Regions from separate parts of the Cupriavidus sp. PET2-C1 genome, predicted to be linked through region 2. Evidence: predicted binding sites of a transcription regulator. Region 2 holds the regulator's gene; each other region holds the start of a gene.
What was found. Region 2 encodes sigma-54, which starts transcription at its own class of promoters, with help from an activator protein. Its sites were predicted from a motif close to TGGCANGNAANCTGCTTT; they were not measured.

Region 1: the regulator sigma-54 is predicted to act here: its motif matches at 2,916-2,933, upstream of ACX12D_RS03260 (pilin).
Region 3: the regulator sigma-54 is predicted to act here: its motif matches at 5,553-5,570, upstream of ACX12D_RS24705 (ammonium transporter).

What each region holds. Positions count from the first base shown of each region.
Region 1 is NZ_CM137259.1:706,864-714,418, reverse strand. It holds gene ACX12D_RS03270 (YMGG-like glycine zipper-containing protein) at 1-368, shown strand, start outside; gene ACX12D_RS03265 (PglL family O-oligosaccharyltransferase) at 395-2,266, opposite strand; gene ACX12D_RS03260 (pilin) at 2,369-2,848, opposite strand; gene ACX12D_RS03255 (TerC family protein) at 3,237-3,932, opposite strand; gene sucD (succinate--CoA ligase subunit alpha) at 4,239-5,120, opposite strand; gene sucC (ADP-forming succinate--CoA ligase subunit beta) at 5,202-6,368, opposite strand; gene ACX12D_RS03240 (DUF2889 domain-containing protein) at 6,438-7,112, opposite strand; gene recX (recombination regulator RecX) at 7,430-7,555, opposite strand, start outside.
Region 2 is NZ_CM137259.1:489,455-497,009, forward strand. It holds gene ACX12D_RS02245 (LON peptidase substrate-binding domain-containing protein) at 1-133, opposite strand, end outside; gene rapZ (RNase adapter RapZ) at 200-1,117, opposite strand; gene ACX12D_RS02255 (PsiF family protein) at 1,237-1,587, opposite strand; gene hprK (HPr(Ser) kinase/phosphatase) at 1,775-2,746, opposite strand; gene ptsN (PTS IIA-like nitrogen regulatory protein PtsN) at 2,782-3,237, opposite strand; gene hpf (ribosome hibernation-promoting factor, HPF/YfiA family) at 3,620-3,970, opposite strand; gene ACX12D_RS02275 (RNA polymerase factor sigma-54) at 4,020-5,495, opposite strand; gene lptB (LPS export ABC transporter ATP-binding protein) at 5,631-6,416, opposite strand; gene lptA (lipopolysaccharide transport periplasmic protein LptA) at 6,441-7,085, opposite strand; gene lptC (LPS export ABC transporter periplasmic protein LptC) at 7,140-7,555, opposite strand, start outside.
Region 3 is NZ_CM137260.1:1,050,696-1,058,250, reverse strand. It holds gene ACX12D_RS24735 (class I adenylate-forming enzyme family protein) at 1-1,643, shown strand, start outside; gene ACX12D_RS24730 (acid phosphatase) at 1,767-2,630, shown strand; gene ACX12D_RS24725 (SDR family oxidoreductase) at 2,679-3,437, opposite strand; gene ACX12D_RS24720 (CreA family protein) at 3,509-4,015, opposite strand; gene ACX12D_RS24715 (acyl-CoA thioesterase) at 4,032-4,517, opposite strand; gene ACX12D_RS24710 (HU family DNA-binding protein) at 4,710-4,991, opposite strand; gene ACX12D_RS24705 (ammonium transporter) at 5,603-6,805, shown strand; gene ACX12D_RS24700 (mechanosensitive ion channel family protein) at 7,044-7,555, shown strand, end outside.

The DNA of each region.
Region 1 (7,555 bases), 220 kb from region 2:
GCCGCCAGTTCGCCTTTGGGCAGGTGGGTGGCGTCACCGCCAACCAGGCGGCCACCAATAGCGCGGTAGGCAGCGCCGTGGTGGGCACCGCGTTGGGCGCGGCGGCCGGCGCGGCCTTCAATGGCGGCACGGGCGCGGCGGTGGGCGCGGGTGTCGGCCTGCTCACCGGCGCGGCGGTAGGGGCAGGCAATGCCCAGTATGCCGGCTATGGCAGCCAGCGCCAGTACGACGCGGCGTACGTGCAATGCATGTATGCAAGCGGCAACCGGGTGCCGGTCTACGGGCGCATGGCCTCGGTCCCGCGTCCGGTTGCTGCGCCAACGTATTACTATCCGCCTCCGCCGCCCCCGGGCTACGCCCCGCAATAACCCGGCGCGGCGCAGCTTAGGAAGGCTCACGCCGGTTTGCGTTTGGCGCGCAGCTGCACCCAGTCGCAGAAATCCCGCGGCTGCGCCGCCGCGTCGACTTCGGCGCAGGCGCGGGCGAGCGCCGCGAACTGGTTAGCCTCATCCCCCGCAAAGTAGAAGCGCAGCCGCTCCAGCCACGCCCGGGCCTGTACCGGGTCGCCGGTCAGCGCCATCAGCCAGGCGGTGCGCGAGATCAGCGTCGGGGTCGGCAGCAGGTGCACGGCGGCGATATGGGCCCCAAGCAACTGCGCGGCATTCTCCGGCGTGATCTTAGCCTCCTCGATCGCGTCCGACGCGGCAGCCTGCCGGAACCAGAAGTTCGGCATCGGCAATGCGACCCGGCGCTCGGCGCGGGCGTACTCGCGCGCCTCCGCACGGCGGTAGTCCTGCCACATTGTCGTCAGGATCGCCGCCGCCACGCCGGCGAATGCCAGGCCTGCCAGCACGGCAAACCCGCGCGGCGTGCGCAGGCGGCCGAACCCCGATGGCTCCAGCCAGCCCAGCATGAAGCAGAACGGCAGCACAAAATACAGGTAGTGCAGCGGGTACTCCAGCATCGAATGCGCGCACAGCATCGCCAGCCAGGTCAGCACCAGCCCCGTCTGCGCGCGCTCGCGCGCATCCCCGCGCCACAAGCGCTGGCGCGCCACGCGCCATAGCCACGCCAGCAGGCTCAGGAACACACCCGCCGCGCCAATCACGCCCATCTTGGCCAGCATATCCAGCACGGCATTGTGCGCATGCAGCGACATCTCGACTTTCACGCCCACCTGCGCGAGCTGCTGGAACTGCGCCCAGCCATACTCACCCCAGCCCACCCCAAGCCACGGATGGGCGCGGAACATCGCCCACGCGTGCGTCCACATCGCGGCGCGCCACGAAAGCTGGTCGCCCCCCTGCATCTGCGCCACGGTATCGAAGAGGCGCCAGCCCATTGCCTGCCCGGCGCTCTTGATCGCCGGCTGCAAGACCAGCAGCAAAACCACCATGGCCACCGCGGCAAACGCCAGCCCAGCGGGACGCCGCATGGGGTTGCGCCCGGCGTGGCCGGCGCGCTGCATGGCGCCTGCGAATCCGCCAAGCTCACCGGTGCTGCCAAACGCCGCCCCGCCCCGCGCCATCCAGGCAGCCACCAGCGCATAAACCGCGGCCAGCCCCAAGTGCAGCACACCCGTGCGCGAGCCGGACAGCACGATGCCGCTCACCAGCACCGCCGCCGCCGCCAGCCAGGCCGGCACCCGCAACCACCCGCGCGCCGCCAGCCAGACCGCCGCCGCCAGCGCAATGCCCGCAACAGTCGCCTGATGGTTAGGCTGGTTCAGATTGCCCCACAAGCGGCGGTTGTCATCGTAAAAATAAGTGGACACCATCCCCAGCGTGTCCGGCTCCAGGCCAAACACCTGCACCCATTGCGCCAGCGTGCCCAGCAACCCCGCCACCAGCCAGGCGATGGCCAGCGCATCCACCATCGCTTGCCGCTCCACGGACGACGCAGCACGGCCCTGGCGCCAGGCTGCCCACATCACCGCCGCGCCCAGTGCCAGCGAGAGCTCAGTCAGCAACCGGCTGCCCGACACATCGGCCATGCCGGTCAGCGTTTGCGTGATGCCGGTGGCGATCAGCCAGAGCGGGAAGAGGACGATCCAGGGGAATTGGGCGGGAGCGGCCTGATAGGCCGTGTCCCTGGCTTGCCGCTGTGCCGAGGCCGCCAGCACGATGACGGCGAGCGCAAACAGCAATGCCGAGGTCCATTCGCCGTAGAAGGTGGCGAGGGGGAGCGTGTGCCGGGAGACCAGCAGCGGTAGCGTGACGGCTACGGCCAGGAAGCTGAGAGGAATGGCTGACCGGGAGGGCAGCATGTGGGGCGCCTTGTTATCCCTTGCGGGCAGAAGGCGGATGATAGCTTGGGGAGTGGGTAAAGAAAAAGCGCCCGAAGGCGCTCATTGGACAATGCTAGCTAATTAGCAATCGCCTTGACCCGGTTTGAAGCCGCGCTTGGCGTCACAGCTCGTACCATTGTTCAACCATGTCATATTTGCATTGCCCGGCGTGATGGTCGGCGTGTCGACGATAGTCAATTTAACCGGAGGCGTGGCGCCGTCGGTAGCTCCTGTTGTTGCGGTGATAACGCCAGCAGCGACTGCAACCGCCGTCAGATTTTGAGTAGCGACGAAGGCCGGGATATAACCATTGGCGTTGCCGGTAGTACAGTTCGCCAGCGCGCCAGTCTCTTGAGCACACATGGCGACGCCGGTCTTGAACGCTGCTAGTTCGGACGCCGCTCCGGCTGCGCGAGTCCGGGAAGTGTAGTCGCCATACTGCGGAATTGCGATTGCCGCCAAGATACCGATAATCGCAACCACGATCATCAGTTCGATCAGCGTGAAGCCCTTCTGGGCTCGGCGGCCCAGTTTTTTCATTTGTTGCACCCGTTGTTGCATGATTGACCCCTCGAAGGAATTTTAGATACAAATCGAAACATTCTGTTTCATGTGATGCCGTCAGTTCTTAGCACTTAGCGTGCCAGCGCCGCCAAGTCTTGATGTCTCGTCGGCGAGTGACAATTTTCGCCACTTCAGGCTCTTCCGGGTGTTGATCCCGCGCAAATTTTGTCACTAAGTATGACGCGGCGGGTCAGTAAGCCTACGTTTTGGCTCAAGTCAGTCTGAAACCGCACTGAAATCACCGCCGAATCCGCCGAGTGGCCTGCGCTACGGCCCAAAAACAAAACGGGCGGCTCCCGGGCCACCCGTCTGTCCGGCAGTGCCCCAGCGGGGCACCACCCAATCTACAAGCCCGTCCCAAGACGGGCCAAAGCCTATCAGCCCATCAGGCCGTCTGTGGCGCTCGCTTATTCAGCAGCTTGCCAACCACCACCACCAGCGCGGCGCCGATCACGCCGAACACCAGGTGGGCATGCGGCACGTGCATCTCGAACCATGCGGCGTCCACCGGGTCGCTGACCAGCATTTCACCGGCCAGGTAGCCCAGCAGCGCGGCGCCCAGCACGATGATGATGGGAAAGCGGTCCATGACCTTGAGCAGAATGGTGCTGCCGAACACGATCAGGGGAATCGACAGGCCCAGGCCCAGGATCAGCAGCATCAGCTGGCTGCCTTCCGGTCCCTTCTGCGCCGCGGCGGCCACGGCCACCACGTTGTCGAGCGACATCACCAGGTCAGCGATCAGGATGGTGCGGATCGCGGCCCAGATGTTGTCCTTGGCCGAGTGGCCTTCTTCGTCGTCATCGCCGGTGAGCAGCTGCACGCCGATGTAGACCAGCAGGATGGCGCCGACGATCTTCAGGTACGGCAGGCTCAGCAGCTTGACCGCGGCTACCGTCAGCACCACCCGCATGATGATGGCGGCGGCGCTGCCCCAGAAGATGGCCTTCTTCTGCTGGGCGGGCGGGAGGTTGCGGGAGGCCAGCGCGATCACCACGGCGTTGTCGCCGGATAGCACGATGTTGGTCAGGATAATGGATCCCAACGCGATCCAGAAAGCGGTGGAGGACAGCAGTTCCACGGTAAAGCTCCTCGAGTTTCTTAAATTATGATTCTAACGCCACATGGCACCGCCAAAAACTGCGGCGCCTGCGGAATTTCGGATGTCTGAGTCTTCAGACATGAAGATTTACCGTATCAAGCTTTCGATTCGGTTTCAATCGGCATGTCGCGCACCTTGGGAGATACCCTAGGTAACGGTACTCCAGAATGACATGCCCCCGCACGAAGGCGGGGGCATGGAGAGCCGGTGTGCGGCCGCAGTCATGCGAGCGCTCTGGCTCCGGCAAGCTTTCCCGCCCGGAGGCGGGAGGCTGCAGATCGGTATTTACAGGATCGACTTGAGCAGGCGAGCCATTTCCGACGGGTTCTTGGTGACCTTGATACCGCAGGCTTCCATGATTTCCAGCTTGGCTTGCGCCGTGTCGGCACCGCCCGAGATCAGCGCGCCGGCGTGGCCCATGCGCTTGCCCGGAGGCGCGGTCACGCCAGCGATGAAGCCAACCACCGGCTTCTTCATGTTTTCCTTGATCCAGTAAGCCGCGTTGGCTTCGTCCGGACCACCGATTTCGCCGATCATGACCACGGCGTCCGTTTCGGGATCGTCGTTGAACATCTTCATGATGTCGATGTGCTTCAGGCCGTTGATGGGGTCGCCACCAATGCCCACTGCCGACGACTGGCCCATGCCCAGCGCGGTCAGCTGACCGACTGCTTCATAGGTCAGCGTGCCCGAGCGCGACACCACGCCGATGCGGCCCTTGCGGTGGATGTGGCCCGGCATGATGCCGATCTTGATTTCGTCAGGCGTGATCAGGCCCGGGCAGTTCGGTCCCAGCAATAGGGTCTTCTTGTTGCCTTTGGCCATCTTGTCCTTGAGCTCCATCATGTCGCGCACGGGGATGCCTTCGGTGATGCAGACCACCAGGTCCAGGTCGGCGTCAACGGCTTCCCAGATGGCGGCAGCGGCGCCTGCGGGCGGCACGTAGATCACGGACACGGTGGCGCCGGTCGATGCCTTGGCATCCTTGACGCTTGCGTAGATGGGAATGCCTTCGAAGTCTTCGCCCGCTTTCTTCGGGTTCACGCCGGCAACGAAGCAGTTCTTGCCGTTGGCATAGTCGCGGCAGCCACGGGTGTGGAACTGGCCGGTCTTGCCGGTGATGCCCTGGGTGATGACCTTGGTGTCTTTATTAATCAGAATCGACATGCTGTAATCCTTTGCTTGGCTCAAAGCAGCGCGCGAAGGCCTGGCCCCGGCGCGCTGCTGGCGTTCGTGTTCGCGTCTGGCTTACTTGCCCGCGGCAGCAGCCACGACCTTCTGGGCAGCTTCTTCCATGGTATCGGCGGCGATGATGGGCAGGCCCGAGTCGGCCAGCATCTTCTTGCCGATCTCTTCGTTGGTACCCTTCATGCGCACGACCAGCGGCACGGACAGCGACACGGCCTTGGATGCAGCGATCACGCCTTCGGCGATCACGTCGCAACGCATGATGCCGCCGAAGATGTTGACCAGGATGGCCTTCAGGTTCGGGTTCTTCAGCATCAGCTTGAAGGCTTCAGTCACCTTCTCGGTGGTGGCACCGCCGCCCACGTCGAGGAAGTTGGCCGGCTCGCCGCCGAACAGCTTGATGGTGTCCATGGTGGCCATGGCCAGGCCAGCGCCGTTCACCAGGCAGCCGATGTTGCCGTCCAGCGAGATGTAGGCCAGGTCGAACTTCGACGCTTCGATTTCAGCCGGATCTTCTTCGTCCAGGTCGCGGTAAGCGACGATTTCCGGGTGACGGAACAGGGCGTTGGAGTCGAAGTTGAACTTGGCGTCCAGTGCGATCACCTTGCCGTCGCCGGTCAGGATCAGCGGGTTGATTTCAGCCAGCGAAGCATCGGTGTCCCAGAATGCCTTGTACAGGCCTTGCAGGGCCTGGCGGGCTTGCGCCACGCTTGCGTCGGGCACGCCGATCTTGCGGGCGATGTCGTCAGCGTCCGCGTCGAGCAGGCCGGCCGACGGATCGATGATCAGCGTGTGGATCTTTTCCGGGCTGTGGGCAGCGACTTCTTCGATGTCCATGCCGCCTTCGCTGGAGGCCATCAGGGCGACCTTTTGCGAAACACGGTCAACCACCAGGCTGACGTACAGTTCCTTCTTGATGTCAGCGCCTTCTTCGATCAGCAGGCGGTTGACCTTCTTGCCTTCCGGGCCGGTCTGGTGCGTGACCAGGGTCATGCCGAGGATGTTGGTGGCGTAGGTCTTGACCTCGTCGATGCTCTTGGCCACCTTCACGCCGCCGCCCTTGCCGCGGCCGCCCGCGTGGATCTGCGCCTTGACGACCCATACCGGGCCGCCCAGTTGTTCAGCAGCCTTCAGGGCCTCTTCGACCGAGAACGCGGGGATGCCGCGCGGAACCGGCACATTGTATTTGCGCAGGATTTCCTTGCCTTGGTACTCATGGATATTCATGCGTGTTTCCTTTCGGGTAGGCGTAAAAGTGTGGAGATGAAATCTCGGCGGACTGCAGGCCGGCCTGGCTTAGCCAGAAGTACCGGTTGACCTGCGCGACATGGCGCCGTCGGCGGGGGCGGCGAGCGCCTCCGCTGGCTGCGCCGCCGGGGTCGAAGACCCTTCGGTCTTGGTCCTCGGTTTTGGCTGGTGACCATACCAGCGGGGGTAAAACTGGCGTACGACTTCGCCTTCGAAATGCAGGGCATGGCAGCCATGCAACTGGTAAGGCGGTTCGGTACTGGTGTCTTCGGCACCGCCGTCGCGAATGTTGAACACATCGCCGGCGAATGCCTGGATCGCGGTGGTCGGCAGTATGCCGGCCAGCTCGGTCAAATGCGTGCATCCGGCCACACCCGACAGGCGCTCTTTCACCGACTTGCGGAAACCCTTCATCAGGTTCAGGCCGATCAGCTTGCGGTAGGCCGGGCCGATGGTGTCGCACTGGCCGGGATAAGGCACCCAGTCGGAACAGGCATCGGCGTCCACGACGTTCATGCGCAGGTCAATGGTGACGCGCAGCCACAAATCGTGCAGCGGCTCGCCCACCGGGCGCACGCCGCCGCCGGCCAGCGGAATCTCGCGCGGCTTGGTGTCAGTCAGGCGCGCTTCGATGTCCCATAGGCCGTCGTCCCTAAGATAAGCCTCCGCCGTGATGGCACGACGGTGACGCAGGGCGCGATTGACGGGCGGGGAAAGCGGCATAACACCAGGCAGGAGCGGGAGAAATGGACGGCTGGGCCGGAAAACCGCAGGATTTTAACATGCCGGACAACCTTGGCCGGGAACAAACTGCGCGCGGCGCTGTTGTCCGGGATTGTCGAGCGACGGCCAAGCCCCGCGCATACGGAAAAATCGCGGCATTGCGGGGGAAACGGCCTAAGGCATCAAGCCGTGAACAAGGCGTGAAGATTCGGAATACGCCTACTGGCAAAGCAGGTATGTGCCCGAAACCGGTGCAGGACAGGACCGTGACATCACCGCGGCATCACTTGAACTTGTGGCTGCCGCGCCGGCGGACGTCAGTCACTGCCGTCCAGCCATTCATCCGCCCCTTTGATCACCTGGCTCACCACCGAGCGGGAAAAACCGCGGGCGACCATAAAGCGGATCTGCTTGGCCTTGTCTTCCGGCGTGGCGGGCGGCGT
Region 2 (7,555 bases):
GTGGCAGCAGCCCATCGGGAAAGAGTACGGTATGCAGCGGAAACAGCGGCAGGCCATCCAGCGTAGGCCCCGCCGAGGTGCTGTGCGAGGCGGCGAATGAAGTGGATGAGCCGGGTGTGGCGGGTGAGGACATGCTGAGCCAGCAAAGGTTTCGGGCGAGAATTGCCGAGCCTGACCGCGAAACCTGGCGGTGCGGTGTTTAGCCGCCCGGCGCGAGCTCGCGGTGTCTCACCAGCACATTACCATGGGCACGAAAATAGTTGGCAAGTCTTTCCGCGATGTACACGGAGCGATGCTGCCCGCCAGTGCAACCGATTGCGACGGTCAGGTAACTGCGATTGTCAGCGATGAAACTTGGTAGCCACTTTTCCACATAGGCGCGTATGTCCTCGGCCATGGCCAGCACCATCGGCTGGCTTTGCAGGAAGTCGATCACGGGCTCGTCGCGGCCGGTCAGCGGGCGCAGCGCCAGGTCGTAGTAGGGGTTGGGCAGCGAGCGCACGTCGAACACCAGGTCGGCGTCACTGGGCACGCCGTGCTTGAAGCCGAACGACTCGAACAGCAATGTGAGCTTGAGGTCATCGCCGCGCACGAATTCCTTGATCCACGCGCGCAATGTATTGGTGCGCACATTGCTGGTGTCGATGCGGTGCGCAGCCTCCGCCAGCGGGCTCAGGAGCTCGCGCTCCATCTCGATGGCCTCGATCAGCGAGGTGTCGTTGAGTGCGGCCTCGGCGGTACTGTCGGCGAGATTCTCGTTCTTGGGATTGGCCGAGAGGCTAGCCATGGCTGCGCGCATCGACAGCGGATGGCGCCGCCTTGTCTCGGAATAACGCTGCACCAGCGCATCGGTATTGGCGGTCAGGAAGACCACCCGCACCTGGTGTTCAGAGGCGAGGTCGCGCAGCGTGCCGGGCAGCTTGTCCAGCGATTCGCGGCTACGGATATCGGTGGCGACGCCCAGATGGGTGTAGCCCTGCGCCGCCAGGTACTGGGCCAGCTCCGGGATAAACTGCGCCGGCAGGTTGTCGACGCAGTAGTAGCCCGCGTCTTCCAGTACGTTCAAGGCAACGGATTTGCCGGAGCCGGAGATCCCGGTGATAAGTATGATGCGCATAGCACGACAAGCATAACATCAGGTGATGACGCCGTCATGACGGCGCCGTGCCAGTAAAAATGGCGAACCGAAAAGGTTCGCCATTTTTACACGTCCGCGCCGCAAATGATGCCGGTAGCTTACTTGGACAAGCAGTCGCTCATGAAGGCCTTGCGTTCATCGCCCTTCTTGCCGGTGGCCTGGGCGTTGCAGGACTTCATCTTTTCCTGCTGGCTGTTCTTGGCGGGTGCGGCTGCGGGCTTGTTGGACAGGCAGTTGCTCATGAAGGCCTTGCGCTCGTCGCCCTTCTTGCCGGTGGCCTGCGTGTTGCAAGCCTTCATCTTGTCCTGCTGGGTGTTAGCTGCAGCGGGTGCAGCGGGTGCAGCTGCGGCAGCGGGTGCCGCGGGGGCCGCTGCCGGTGCATTCTGGGCGAAGGCGCCGGTGGCAAAAAGCGGGGCTACCAGCACGCACATCGCGATCAATTTTTTCATGCTTGCTCTCCTGGCTGTGGAAAACTTCATGGCTGCTGGCCTGTCGGCTCGGCAACTCGGGCTGGGCCCAATGCCCATTACTGCACAAAACGGCCTATGCCCCAATCGCGTTGACCATTGAAGCGCGGCCGGATGTAAGCAATTGCAAACGGCCCCGTCGTGGTCGCATGACGTGGGCCTGCCAAGCCTAGAGTAGCCGGCCCTGGCCCCGCGATGCGACATCGGCCTGCATCGCGGCGCGCTGGCGGTCCATGAAGTCGCGCAGCGTGTCGATGCCGCGCAAGCGCAGGATGGTGTTGCGCACGGCGGCCTCGACCAGCACGGCGAGATTTCGACCGGCCGCCACCTGGATCTTGACCATGTGGATAGGCAGGCCGAGCACGTCGAGATACTGGGAGTCCAGCGGCAGGCGCTCGAATTCGCCATCGTTGCGGCGTACCAGCTGCACCACCAGCTTGAGCTTCATCTTGCGGCGTACCGCGGTCTCGCCAAAGATGGTCTTGATGTCGAGCAGGCCCAGGCCGCGCACTTCCAGCAGGTTCTGCAGCAGCGGCGGGCAGCGGCCCTCGATGAAGTCCGGCCCGAGGCGCACGAAATCGACGGCATCGTCCGCCACCAGCCCATGTCCGCGCGAGATCAGTTCCAGGCCGAGCTCGCTCTTGCCCAGGCCGGATTCGCCCATCACCAGCACGCCCATGCCGAGGATGTCGAGGAACACGCCGTGCATGGTTACGCGCGGCGCGGAAATGCGCGACAGATAGAGGCGCAGGTGATCGATCACCGCGGCCGAAGACACCGGCGTGGTGAACAGCGGGGTGGACGAGCGCGTGCAGCGCAGTTCCAGGTCGGGCGGCGGCTCCATGCCGTCGGCGATCACCAGGAACGGCGGCTCCAGCAGGATCAGCTCGCCCATCTGGCGCTTGCGCATCTCGTCATCGAGGCGCTGGTAATACGTGATTTCGGGCTTGCCCAGCACCTGGATCCGGTTCGGGTGGATCAGGTTCAAGTGGCCGACGAGATCGGCCGCGGACGTGGCTTCACGCGCAAACTCGACATCGAAGGCGCGGTCCGCACCCTCCAGTCCTGCTACCCAGGAGAGTTTGATATCGGCTGCGTTGTCGTCGAAGATCGACTGCGAGGTGACGCCAGTGAGTTCCATTCGGGTGCTTTCAGGGGCGGGCTTTCAGTGCCGGATCAAGGGTGCCATTGCGTCAGCAACTGGTGCACGTCGTCGGGGGTGGGCAGGGTAGCCAGTCCTTCGCGCATCTCGCGGTCGGACAGCAACTGGGCGATCTCGGAGAGAATTTCCAGATGCTGCTGGGTGGCCTGTTCGGGCACCAGCAGGAAGATCAGCAGCGCGACCGGCTTGCCGTCGGGCGACTCGAAGGGGATCGGCTCGGCCAGGCGCATGAAGGCGGCCAGCGGCTGCTTCAGTCCCTTGATGCGGCCGTGGGGGATTGCAACCCCCGCGCCTAGGCCGGTGGACCCCAGCGACTCGCGGGCGAACAGGTTGTCGGTCACGGTCGCGCGCGCTACGCCATGGTTGTTCTCGAAGAGGAGCCCGGCCTGTTCGAACACGCGCTTCTTGCTGGTGACGCTGACGTCGAGGTTGATGTTGCCGGGTGGCAGCAATTTAGCCAAACGATTCATGTGGAATGCGCAGGGTTTTCTAGTAAGCAGGCCCGGGGCCAGGAGGCGTCCCGCCGGGCGGAAAGTGGATAAAAACCAAGGCCCGAGGTTTCCACCGGTTGTCCCCCATGCCGGTGTCGGGCGTCTGGCCATTATAGAGCAGGCCCGCTTCCGCTTTGTGCATTGCAATAGCCGATGCGCTCAAGCGGTGCTGCATGCACCGGAATGGCTAGGCCAGTCAACTATGTATTGCACAGCATACACCGGTACATATGCGTTGCGGAATCCCCTGTGTGCCCCGATTGGGTAGGCCGCAATGAAAAAGCCGCGCTCTGGGCGCGGCTTGATTCCATTTTTCAAGGGACTGACACCGACGGCCCGGTATGTGGGCCGCCAGGCACGGTCATTGCTGCATCTGCGATGCGGCCATCTGATACTTGACCGCTTCACGGTCGTGGCTCTGCACGCGATCCTTGTGGCGAATCACCTGCCGGTCGAGCTTGTCGACCAGTGCGTCGATAGCGGCATACAGGTCTTCATGATGCGCTTCGACAAAGATGTCCTTGCCCTTGAGATGTAGATTGATTTCCGCGTACTGCCGCCGGTCCTTTTCTTTTGTATTGTCGACAGAGAGCAGCACACTTACGCCAATGACTTGATCGAAATGCCTGACGATACGCTCCAGTTTCGTTTCCACGTACTCACGCAGAGGGGGCGTGATGTCCAAGTGGTGTCCACTGATCTTGAAGTTCATAGCGTTTCTCCTTCTGAAAGAGCTGCATCAGGCAGGCGATGCAGCTCGGCTACAAAGTCTTACGGAGATTGACCGCGGGAATCTTGAGCGCTTCGCGGTATTTGGCAACGGTACGCCGTGCCACCACAAAGCCTTGCTCGCCGAGCAATTCGGCAATCCGGCTGTCGGACAAGGGGTTCCTAGCGTCTTCGGCTCCTATCAATTGCTTGATCAACGCACGGATTGCCGTTGATGAGGCCGCGCCGCCGGTTTCTGTGGATACGTGAGAGCCGAAAAAATACTTCAGCTCGAAAGTCCCCATCGGCGTTGCCATGTATTTATTGGTAGTCACCCGAGAGATGGTGGACTCGTGTAAACCCAGTGTATCGGCAATCTCCCGCAAAACCAAGGGGCGCATCGCAATTTCACCGTGGGTGAAGAAGTTCTTTTGACGTTCGACAATGGCTTGTGCGACGCGCAATATCGTGTCGAACCTTTGCTGGATATTCTTGATCAACCAGCGTGCTTCCTGCAGCTTTTGCTGCAATCCGGCCGCGCCCGCGTCGCCTTTTGCACCGCGCAAAATCTGCGCGTACATGTCGTTGATGCGTAGCCGCGGCATCACATCCGGGTTGAGATGGGCGATCCATCCGCCGCTCAACTTTCGAACAAAAACATCGGGCACCACGAAATCCGCTTCCGGCCGGCTGTAGGCATGGCCGGGATAGGGCGCGAGCGAGCGGATCAGTTCATGGGCGGCCTTGAGTTCCGGTTCGTCCACTTGCAGCGCCTTTTTAAGGCGCGTGTAATCGCGCACCGCCAGCAGCTCGAGGTGGTTGGTGACGATGCTCAGCGCCAGTTCGCGCTGCGGATGCTTGAGCCTGCGCAATTGCAGCGCCAGGCACTCGGCGGCGTTGCGTGCCCCGACGCCCGGCGGATCGAAGCTCTGCAGCAGCGTGAGCACAGCCTGGATCTCGTCGACCTCGAACTCGAGCTCCTCCGGCAGCTCGCTGCAGATTTCCTCGAGCGTGGTGCTCAGGTAGCCGTCATCGTCCAGGGATTCGACCAGGAAGATAGCCAGCCCCTTGTCGCGCAGGGAAATCTTGAGCGGCGCCAGCTGTTCCATGAGGTGTTCACGCAGCGTGGGCTCGGCGTCGCGCAGCTGCATCGGGGTCTTTTCGTCGTCTTCGCCTTGCGGGCGGCGGGCGAAGTCGTCCAGGCTCCAATCGCTGCCGTAGTCCTCGTTGCTGTCGGAGTAGCTGTCGTCGGCTTCGGGGGCGCCATCCGGGCGGTTCTCGCTGGTGCCCTGGCCATCGGCGGGCGCCGGCGCGGGCGCGCTCTGCAGGTTCACCGAGCCGTCCGAAGACACGCGCAACGGGCTGTCCAGCCAGTCGTTCTCACGCTCGAGCAAGGGGTTCTCGGTCAGCGCCTGTTCCACTTCCTGCTGCAGTTCAAGCGTGGACAGTTGCAGCAGCCGGATCGACTGCTGGAGTTGCGGCGTAAGCGCGAGATGCTGCGAGAGGCGGAGCTGTAGCGACGGTTTCATGCGACCTATTTTATGCTCAACTTCCGTACTGATGGAACGGAAATTGCTATCGCTGATGTCGCTATGATCGTTTGAAGGATAAAAGGCGACACCGAAGCCGCCCGGGGGCCGATGCGCGGCAGGCGCCGCGCGCCCTTACATGCGGAAGTTCTCGCCCAGGTAGACCTTGCGCACCGACTCGTTGGCGATGATGTCCTCAGGCTGCCCGGACGCCAGCACCGCGCCTTCGCTGATGATGTAGGCGTGGTCGCAGATGCCCAGCGTCTCGCGCACGTTGTGGTCGGTGATCAGCACGCCGATATTGCGTGCCTTGAGGAAGCTGACGATGCGCTGGATTTCGCCCACCGCGATCGGGTCGACACCGGCGAAGGGCTCGTCGAGCAGGATGAAGCGCGGCGCGGAGGCCAGCGCGCGGGCGATTTCCACGCGGCGGCGCTCGCCGCCGGACAGCGACAGCGCCGGGTTGTCGCGCAGGTGGGCAATCTGCAGGTCATCCAGCAGGGTGTCCAGCCGGCGCTCGATCTCGGCCTTGCCCAGGGGTTTGCCATCGTTGAGCTGCAGCTCCAGCACCGCGCGGATGTTCTCCTGCACATTGAGCTTGCGGAACACCGAGGCTTCCTGCGGCAGGTAGGACAGGCCCATGCGCGCTCGCTCATGGATGGCCAGGCCGCTGATGTGCTTGTCGTCGAGCACGATATCGCCCTCGTCCAGCGCCACCAGCCCCACGATCATGTAGAACGACGTGGTTTTGCCCGCGCCGTTGGGGCCCAGCAAGCCGACCACCTCGCCGCTCTTCACGTCGAGCGACACGTCCTTGACCACGGTGCGCGAGCCGTAGCGCTTCTTCAGGTGGCGCACGACCAGCGTGCTGCTGTCCTTCAGGGTGGCGGGCTGGGACGGTGCGGTTTGGGTAGCGGTCATGAAGGTGAAGTCAGAATCCGTGGGTCAGGGGTTGACGGGAGCCGTGGCCGGCTTGAGCGGCAGCGGGTTGGCTGCGGCACCGCTGGCGGGTTGCTCCTGGCGCGGCGACAGCACGGCGCGCACGCGGCCCGACGGGCTGCCCGCGGTCGCGTTCTCGGCGCCGCCGCTGGCCGTGTAGAACTCGTTGCGGCTGTCATAGGTGATCACCGCGCCGCGGATCTCGTCGACCAGCTTGGCGCCGGCCAGGCGAGCCATGCGGGCGCGCCCGATCAGCTTGGACAACTCCTGCTTGCCGTCATATTCGATGCGGTCGCCCCAGCCGTCGATGTACTCGTCGACGTTGTCGCGCTTCTGGCGGATATAGGCTTGCTTGCCGCCCTTTGAGGTCGCGACCGCGTACTGGTAGCCCTCGGGATCGGTGCGGACTTCGGCCGCGTCGGATTTGAGCACCATGGTGCCTTTGGTCAGCACCACGTTGCCGGTCAGTACGTAGACCTGCTTGACGTCATCGTAGCTGGCATTGTCGGCCTCCAGGACCAGCGGCTTTTCGCGGTCGGCCTTTTCGGCGCTGGCGGGCGCGGCCAGCGTGAGGCCAAGGACGGCGGCCAGCGTCAGCAAAGCGGCCGTGCTGCGGCGCAGACAGGACGAAGTCGTCGGGAATGGGTTCATGTTGGCGTGATGGCGGTTGACGCGGGCGGCTGGTGCCCGCGGGCGGCTTCAGGGCTACTTCGCGGGACTTGCCGGCGGCGGCCCCGTGATGATGGTGCCGCGTACGTTACCCAGCAATTGTACTTCGCGAGTGACATTGTTGAAGACCAGTCCGTTGGCGGTCATCACCGACGGGCCGCGGGTCAGCTTGACAGCCTTGTCGGTCTTGACGATGTCATCGTTCACCAGCACCTGGAAATACTCCGAGGCGGCCGTCATCTGTGGGTCCTTGGCAGGCTCGGGGCCCTGGGCACGCACGATGAAGGCATTGCCGAACAGGTCGATGACCGAGCCTTCCGCGTTCATCGTGCCGCGATCGGAGTGGCCGGTGACGGGCGGACGGTCGATTTCGTAGGAGCGCATGGCCGGGCGCGTCACTTCGTAGGTCTGGTCGTCCTCGAAGTGGATCATCTTGTCGCCGGTGAAGCGCA
Region 3 (7,555 bases), on a different replicon from region 2:
CGCGCGTGATCCGGGGCATTACCACCGTCGTCTGGAAGAACGCGCCACCCACGCTGCGCGACCTGTTCCTGCAAGCTCGCACGTTGGGCGACAAAACCTTCGTCGTCTACGAAGACGAACGTGTCTCGTACGATGCGTTCGCCCGCGCCGCGCTCACCATCGCGCATGCGCTGATCCAGGATGGCGTGAAAAAGGGAGACCGCGTGGCGCTGGCCATGCGCAACCTGCCGGAATGGCCGGCCGTTTTCTACGGCGCCTTGCTGACAGGCGCCATCGTCACGCCGCTCAACGCCTGGTGGACCGGGGCGGAACTGGAGTACGGCCTGGCCGACTCCGGCAACAAGATCGCCATCGTTGACGATGAACGCCTGGGCCGCATCATCGAGCACCTGCCAGGCTGCCCCGCGCTGGAAAAGATCTACGTCAGCCGCGCCGATGCGCCGGCTAGCGACGCGCGCATCAGCCGGCTGGAGAGCCTGATCGGCACGCCGGATCAATGGGCATCGCTGCCCGAACTGCCGGTGCCCACTGTGGCCATCGACGCCGACGACGACGCCACCATCTTCTATACGTCAGGCACCACCGGCAAGCCCAAGGGCGCGCTCGGCACCCACCGCAACGCCACCAACGTGGCCGTGGCCGCCGCATTCAGCCCGATGCGCAATTGCCTGCGCCGCGGCGAGGCGATCCCCGCGCCCGATCCGGCCGCGCCGCAAAAGGGCATGCTGCTGTCGGTGCCGTTCTTTCACGTTACCGGTTGCATGGCGGTGCTCAACGGTGCGCTGGCCAGCGGCACCAAGATCGTGTTGATGCGCCGCTGGGATGCCGTGCGTGCCATGGGCCTGATCGAGCGCGAACGTTGCACGGCTGCCGGCGGCGTGCCCACCATCGCCTGGCAGATCATCGAGCACCCGGAGCGCGAGCGCTTTGACCTGTCGTCGCTGGAAAACGTCAACTACGGTGGCGCCCCCGCTTCGGCCGAGCTGGTACGCCGCATCAAGGAAGTGTTTCCGCATTCGGCCCCCGGCATTGGCTGGGGCATGACCGAGACATCGGCCACCTTCACCAGCCACAGTGCAGAGGAGTATATCGAGCGCCCCGAAAGCGGCGGCCCGGCCTTGCCTATCGGCGAGATGAAGGTGGTGGACGGGCGCGGACACAGCTTGCCCACCGGCGAGACCGGCGAGCTCATGGTGCGCGGCGCCAACGTGGTGCGCGGCTACTGGAACAAGCCGGAAGCCACCGCGCAAACGTTCATCGACGGCTGGCTCAAGACCGGCGACATCGCGTGGCTGGATGAGGAAGGTTTTGTCTATATTGTCGACCGCATGAAGGACATGTTGATCCGCGGCGGCGAGAACATCTACAGCATCGAGGTGGAAAGCGCGCTCTACGATCACCCCGCGATCATGGACGCCGCGCTGGTCGGCATCCCCCACCGCACGCTGGGCGAAGAGCCCGCGGCCGTGGTCAGCCTGAAGCCGGGCGCGCAAGCCACCGAGGCGGAACTGCAGGCGTTCGTGGGCGAGCGGCTGGCGGCCTTCAAGGTGCCGGTGCGGATCGTGTTCTGCCCCGACATGCTGCCGCGCAATGCCAACGGCAAGATCCTGAAGTCGACACTGCGCAAGATGTTCGAAGCCTGAGCCCGCGCGCTGGACAAGGACAGGATCACCCAGGCGGCCGTGAACGGGAGCACGGCCGCTTGCCTACCGGTACCACGCCGGTCCGACTGCGGCTACGAAAACAACCAACAGATACAAACGCAGATGCAAGCACACTCATTCACCAGACATTTCCTGCCCTCCGGCAACCGGCTCGCGGGCTTGTCCGTGGTGGGCACAGCCTTGCTCCTCGCAGGCTGTGCCAGCCAGGGCCAGAGCAGCGCCGCGGCGCCGGCGCCGGTGCCGGAGATACGGCCCGGCATTCTCGCCGGCTACCTGCCGGCGGACGCACGGCCCGATAGCCTCGCCCTGGTGCCACCGCCGCCCGCGCCCGGCTCCGCGGCGCAAGCCCTGGACGACGAGATCGCGCGCGGCAACCAGGCCCTGCGAAGCACGGCACGCTACCGCCAGGCGGCAGTCGACGCCAACCTGAAATTCCCGCAGGCCGCGGGGATTTTCTCGTGCGCGCTGGATGTGCCGATATCGCAGGAGCAAACGCCCCGGCTCTACCTGCTGCTGCGCCGGACCCTGGCCGACGCGGGATTATCGACGTACGGCGTGAAGGACAAATACACGCGCGCCCGGCCGTTCATGGTCAACCAGCAGCCGAGTTGCACGCCCGCCGAGGAAGCCATGCTTTCCAAGGACGGCTCCTACCCTTCGGGGCATAACGCCATCGGCTGGGCGTGGGCGTTGATCCTGGCGGAAATCGCGCCGCAACAGTCCAATATGATCCTGGCGCGCGGGCTCGCCTATGGGCAAAGCCGGCTGGTCTGCAACGTGCACTGGCAAAGCGATGCAACGCAGGGCCGCATCATGGGCGCAGCTACCGTGGCGCGGCTGCACTCAGACCCCACCTTCCTCGCAGATCTTGCGGCAGCCAAAGCAGAGGTGGCAGAAACCCGTGCCAAGGGACTGCGGCCGACCGGCGACTGCCGCGCCGAAAGCGAGGCACTGGCGATCAAATAGCGGGAGACGCCTGGCCGGCGCGATGCCGGCCAGGCGCTTGCGCCGTGCTCAGCCGCGCCCGACGAAGGGCATCTTGGTGGCCATCACGGTCATGAACTGCACATTGGCATCCAGCGGCAGGTTGGCCATGTGCACCACCGAGCTGGCTACATGCGCCACGTCCATCAGCGGCTCCGGCGCGATCTCGCCGTTGGCTTGCGGCACGCCGCGCGCCATGCGCGAGGCCATGTCGGTGGCGGCGTTGCCGATATCGATCTGCCCGCAGGCGATGTCAAAGGCGCGGCCATCCAGCGAGAGGCTCTTGGTCAGCCCGGTAATGGCGTGCTTGGTGGCCGTGTACGGCACCGTGTTGGGACGCGGCGCGTGCGCCGAGATCGAGCCGTTGTTGATGATGCGGCCGCCACGCGGGCTCTGCGACTTCATCAACGCGAAGGCCGCGCGCGAGCACAGGAACACGCCCGTCAGGTTGGTGTCCAGCACGGCCTTCCATTGCGCAACAGAGAGTTCATCGATCGACACCGCTGGCGCATTGATGCCGGCGTTGTTGAACAGCACATCGAGCCGGCCGAAATGGTCGCGAACCTGGGCAAAGAGCCGCTCCACCGAATCCGGATCGCTGACGTCGCATTGCACCGCCAGCGCCGTATGGCCCTCGGCCTTGGCTTGCGCGGCCAGCGCCTCCAGCGGCGCGGCGGTACGCCCGGCAAACACCACCCGATAGCCTGCCACGAGCAGCGCCTGCGCCACCGCCTTGCCGATGCCGCGGGCCGCGCCCGTTACCAGCGCAACCTTGCCTTGCTCACTCATGCTGTCTTCTCCGGACTGGATTGTTGAATGGATCGTGGATCGGGAAACGAATGCCTGGATGCCTTGGATGCCTACTTGACCGGAATCGGCGTGGCAGCCGCCACCGGCACGGCGGTCACGCTATTCTGCGGGCTGCCGGACACGATGCGGTCCGAGTAGGTCAGGTAGACCAGGGTGTTGCGCTTGCGGTCGACCGTGCGCACCACGTGCAGGGTCTTGAACAGGATCGACATGCGCTCGGAAAACACATTGTCCTGCTGGCGCAGCGGCCCCTTGAACGTGATCGGGCCGACCTGGCGGCAGGCAATGGAGCTTTCCGGCGGGTCTTCGGCCATGCCCAGCGAACCCTTGATGCCTCCGGTGCGGGCACGCGACACGTAGCAGGTCACGCCCTCGACCTGCGGATCGTCATAGGCTTCGATCACAACCTTGTCGGAGCCGGTCATGCGGAAATTGGTGCTCACGCTGCCGATTTCCTCGGCATGCACGGCCGGCGCCAGCAGCGCCAACGCCGCCAGAAGGCCGGTCAGGGGCCAAAACGGCCCACGGGAAACGCAATGGGAACGCCCGGATTGCATGGCCGTGCTCCCCACCTCAGGACACCGTGCCGGTGATTTCATCGTGCCGTTTTTCCATTTCCTGACGCAGCTGGCGGCGCAACTGGGCCGCGGCAAAGCGCTGGCGCTCGACTTCATCGCGGGGCACCAGCGGCGGCACTTCGGCAGGCGCGCCGCTGTCGTCCACCGCGACCATGGTGAAGTAGCAGCTGTTGGTATGGCGAACCAGCTTGCTGCGGATATTCTCCGTGATCACCTTGATGCCGATTTCCATGGAGCTGCGGCCGGTGAAGTTGACTGCCGCCAGGAACGTCACCAGCTCACCCACGTGGATAGGCTGGCGAAACACGACCTGGTCGACCGACAGCGTGACCACATAGCGCCCGGCATAGCGGCTGGCACAGGCATAGGCCACCATGTCGAGGTACTTGAGGATGGTGCCGCCGTGCACATTGCCGGAGAAATTGGCCATGTCCGGCGTCATCAGCACGGTCATGGAAAGCTGGTGGGACAGGTCATTCATGATGAAAATCCGGAATCTGGAAGCGGCCGGGCCGACCCGCGGCGCAGGTCGAAAGGCTGGCGCCGACGATCGGCAGTTTAACCCGGAACGATCGTCCTGCCTTGCCCCCGAGAACGTCAAAAAGCACCCGCGCACCAATAAAAAAGCGGCCCAACGGGCCGCCTTCTCATCAGCGCCTGGGGCGCGGACTACTTATTTCTTCTTGTTCACAGCGTCCTTGAACCCTTGGCCGGCAGAGAACTTGACCGTCTTGGCGGCCGGAATCTTGATGGTCTCGCCAGTACGCGGATTGCGTCCGGTACGTGCGGCGCGCTTGCCGGAGCTGAAGCTGCCGAAGCCCACCAGCGTTACCGAATCACCCTTGGCAACCGCCTTCTTAATGTTGTCCAGAGCGGCATTCAGCGCGCGCTCTGCTGCAGCATTGCTCAGTTCCGCGTCAGCGGCGATGGCAGATACCAGTTCACCTTTATTCATGGCTGATTTCCCTTGTTGGTCGTCTTGATCGGAGTGTCTGCCACGCGGCAAATTACCGATCGGCGCAGTCTAATCCGCGCTTTACGCATTGGGCAATCCCCAGTGGCACCAATGCAACGAAAAAAGCCGCAAATCCTTGAGTCAAGCGCCTTTGCGGGGAATTTACCCCTCCTTTTCCGTGCTTTCAAATGCGGCCGGCGAGAGTAATGGTCATTCGAACGCGGGTACGTGATGACAGGCATCGCTTGACAAGGTCAGGCCATCGCTGCGTGCGCCTTGCTGCCTCCGAACCCACCCAGGCAGCTTGGTTGGCAGCATCCCAATGGCTTTGGACGGACGCGCCAAAAAGAACCCATCATGGTGCATATAACCGGTGGACGCGCGCCCCAAATCGGGGCATTGCCTCATTTTGGCGCAGACTCCACATGCCAGGCATCCCCGGCGCATGACATTCGGTTTCCGGTGATGGCTTCGCAATCCGCGCGGCACCCACGTCGAGCGCGACAAATCGGTGCAAATTCCACCAACACGGTGCAGATCCCCGTCTCCGATGCCCCAGACTGGTACGCTTTTTGCATCCGTGTGCTCCCATTTTGCGCATTGAGGATTGTATGGACAAATGGAAGAGTGGCACCGATGCCCTGTTCATCTTGCTAGGGGCGATCATGGTGCTCGCCATGCACGCGGGCTTTGCGTTCCTGGAACTGGGCACGGTGCGCAAGAAGAACCAGGTCAACGCACTGGTCAAGATATTGGTGGATTTTGCGGTTTCCACGATCGCCTATTTCTTTATTGGCTACACCGTGGCCTATGGGGTCGAGTTCTTCACCAGCGCCCATGCACTGGCGGAAAGAAGCGGCTATGAGCTGGTGAAGTTCTTCTTCCTGGCAACGTTTGCCGCCGCCATACCGGCGATTATTTCTGGCGGCATTGCCGAGCGCTCGCGCTTCAATCCGCAACTGGTGGCCACCTTCGTGCTGGTGGGCCTGGTCTATCCCTTCTTCGAGGGCATCGTCTGGAACAACCGCTTTGGCGTGCAGGACTGGATCGCCTCGGTCGCGGGCGTGCCGTTCCACGACTTCGCCGGCTCCGTCGTGGTCCACGCCATGGGCGGCTGGATCGCGCTTCCCGCCATCTTGCTGCTGGGCGCGCGCCGCGGCCGCTACCAGAAAGACGGCCGCATCAGCGCGCACCCGCCCTCGAACATCCCGTTCCTGGCGCTGGGCGCATGGGTGCTGGCGGTAGGCTGGTTCGGTTTCAATGTCATGAGCGCGCAAACCGTCGACAAGATCAGCGGGCTGGTGGCCATCAACTCCCTGATGGCCATGGCCGGCGGCACGCTGGCCGCCTGGGCGGCCGGCCGCAACGACCCCGGCTTTGCCTACAACGGCCCGCTGGCCGGGCTGGTGGCGGTCTGCGCCGGATCCGACCTGATGCACCCGTTGGGCGCGCTGGTCACGGGCGCCATCGCCGGTGCGCTGTTCGTCTACCTGTTCACGCTGGCCCAGAACAAGTGGCATATCGATGATGTGCTGGGCGTCTGGCCGCTGCACGGGCTGTGCGGCGCGTGGGGCGGCATTGCCGCCGGCATCTTTGGCAGCCAGGCGCTCGGTGGCATTGGCGGCGTTTCGCTCGGCGCGCAGTGCCTCGGCACCCTCCTTGGCATCGTGATCGCCCTGGTGGGTGGCACCGTGGTTTACGGCACGCTCAAGAAAGTCGTGGGCATCCGGCTCGACGCTGAATCGGAATACAACGGCGCGGACCTGTCGCTGCATCGCATCTCCGCCACGCCGGAGCGCGAAACCAACTGGTAAGGCACGGCGCAAAGGGAATTGCGCCCTTGCGCTCTTGCGCGCCGCCACCCCTTCTCCTGCGCCCCATGGCCGCGAGTGGCGCCCTGCGCCCTTTGCGGCCATTTTGTGCTTGAACTTCCGCTCGCCGCGTAGCAATAATGCGTTGCCCACCTTCGCGCCCCGCCGCCGATGCGCCCGGGCATCCGCTGCATGATGTTCGTTGCCTGTGTACCTGCCGAGCCAGCAAGGGAGAAACGCGATGGATGCTACAACGCTGCAGAAGTATCAGGATGTGGTGGTCGCCTATGCGACGGAAGTCGGGTTCAAGGTTCTCGCCGCCCTCGTCTTCTGGGTGATTGGCCGGTGGCTGATCCATGTCGTGGTGCGCATGGTGCAGGGGTCCCTGACCAAGCAAAAGGTCGACCCGACCCTGCTGCGCTATGTCGGCTCCATCGTCACGGTGACCCTGAATGTCGTGCTGATCATCGGGATCCTGGGTTACTTCGGCATCCAGACCACCAGCTTTGCCGCGCTGATCGCGGCGGCCGGCATCGCCATCGGCATGGCGTGGTCGGGGCTGATGTCCAATTTCGCGGCAGGCGCCTTCCTGGTGGTGCTGCGGCCCTTCAAGGTCGGGGATTTCGTCACGGCAGGCGGGATCACCGGCACCGTCAGGGAGATCGGCCTGTTTGCCACCACGCTGGACACGCCCGACAATGTCCTCACCGTGGTCGGCAACAACAAGATCTTTGCGGACACCATCCAGAACTT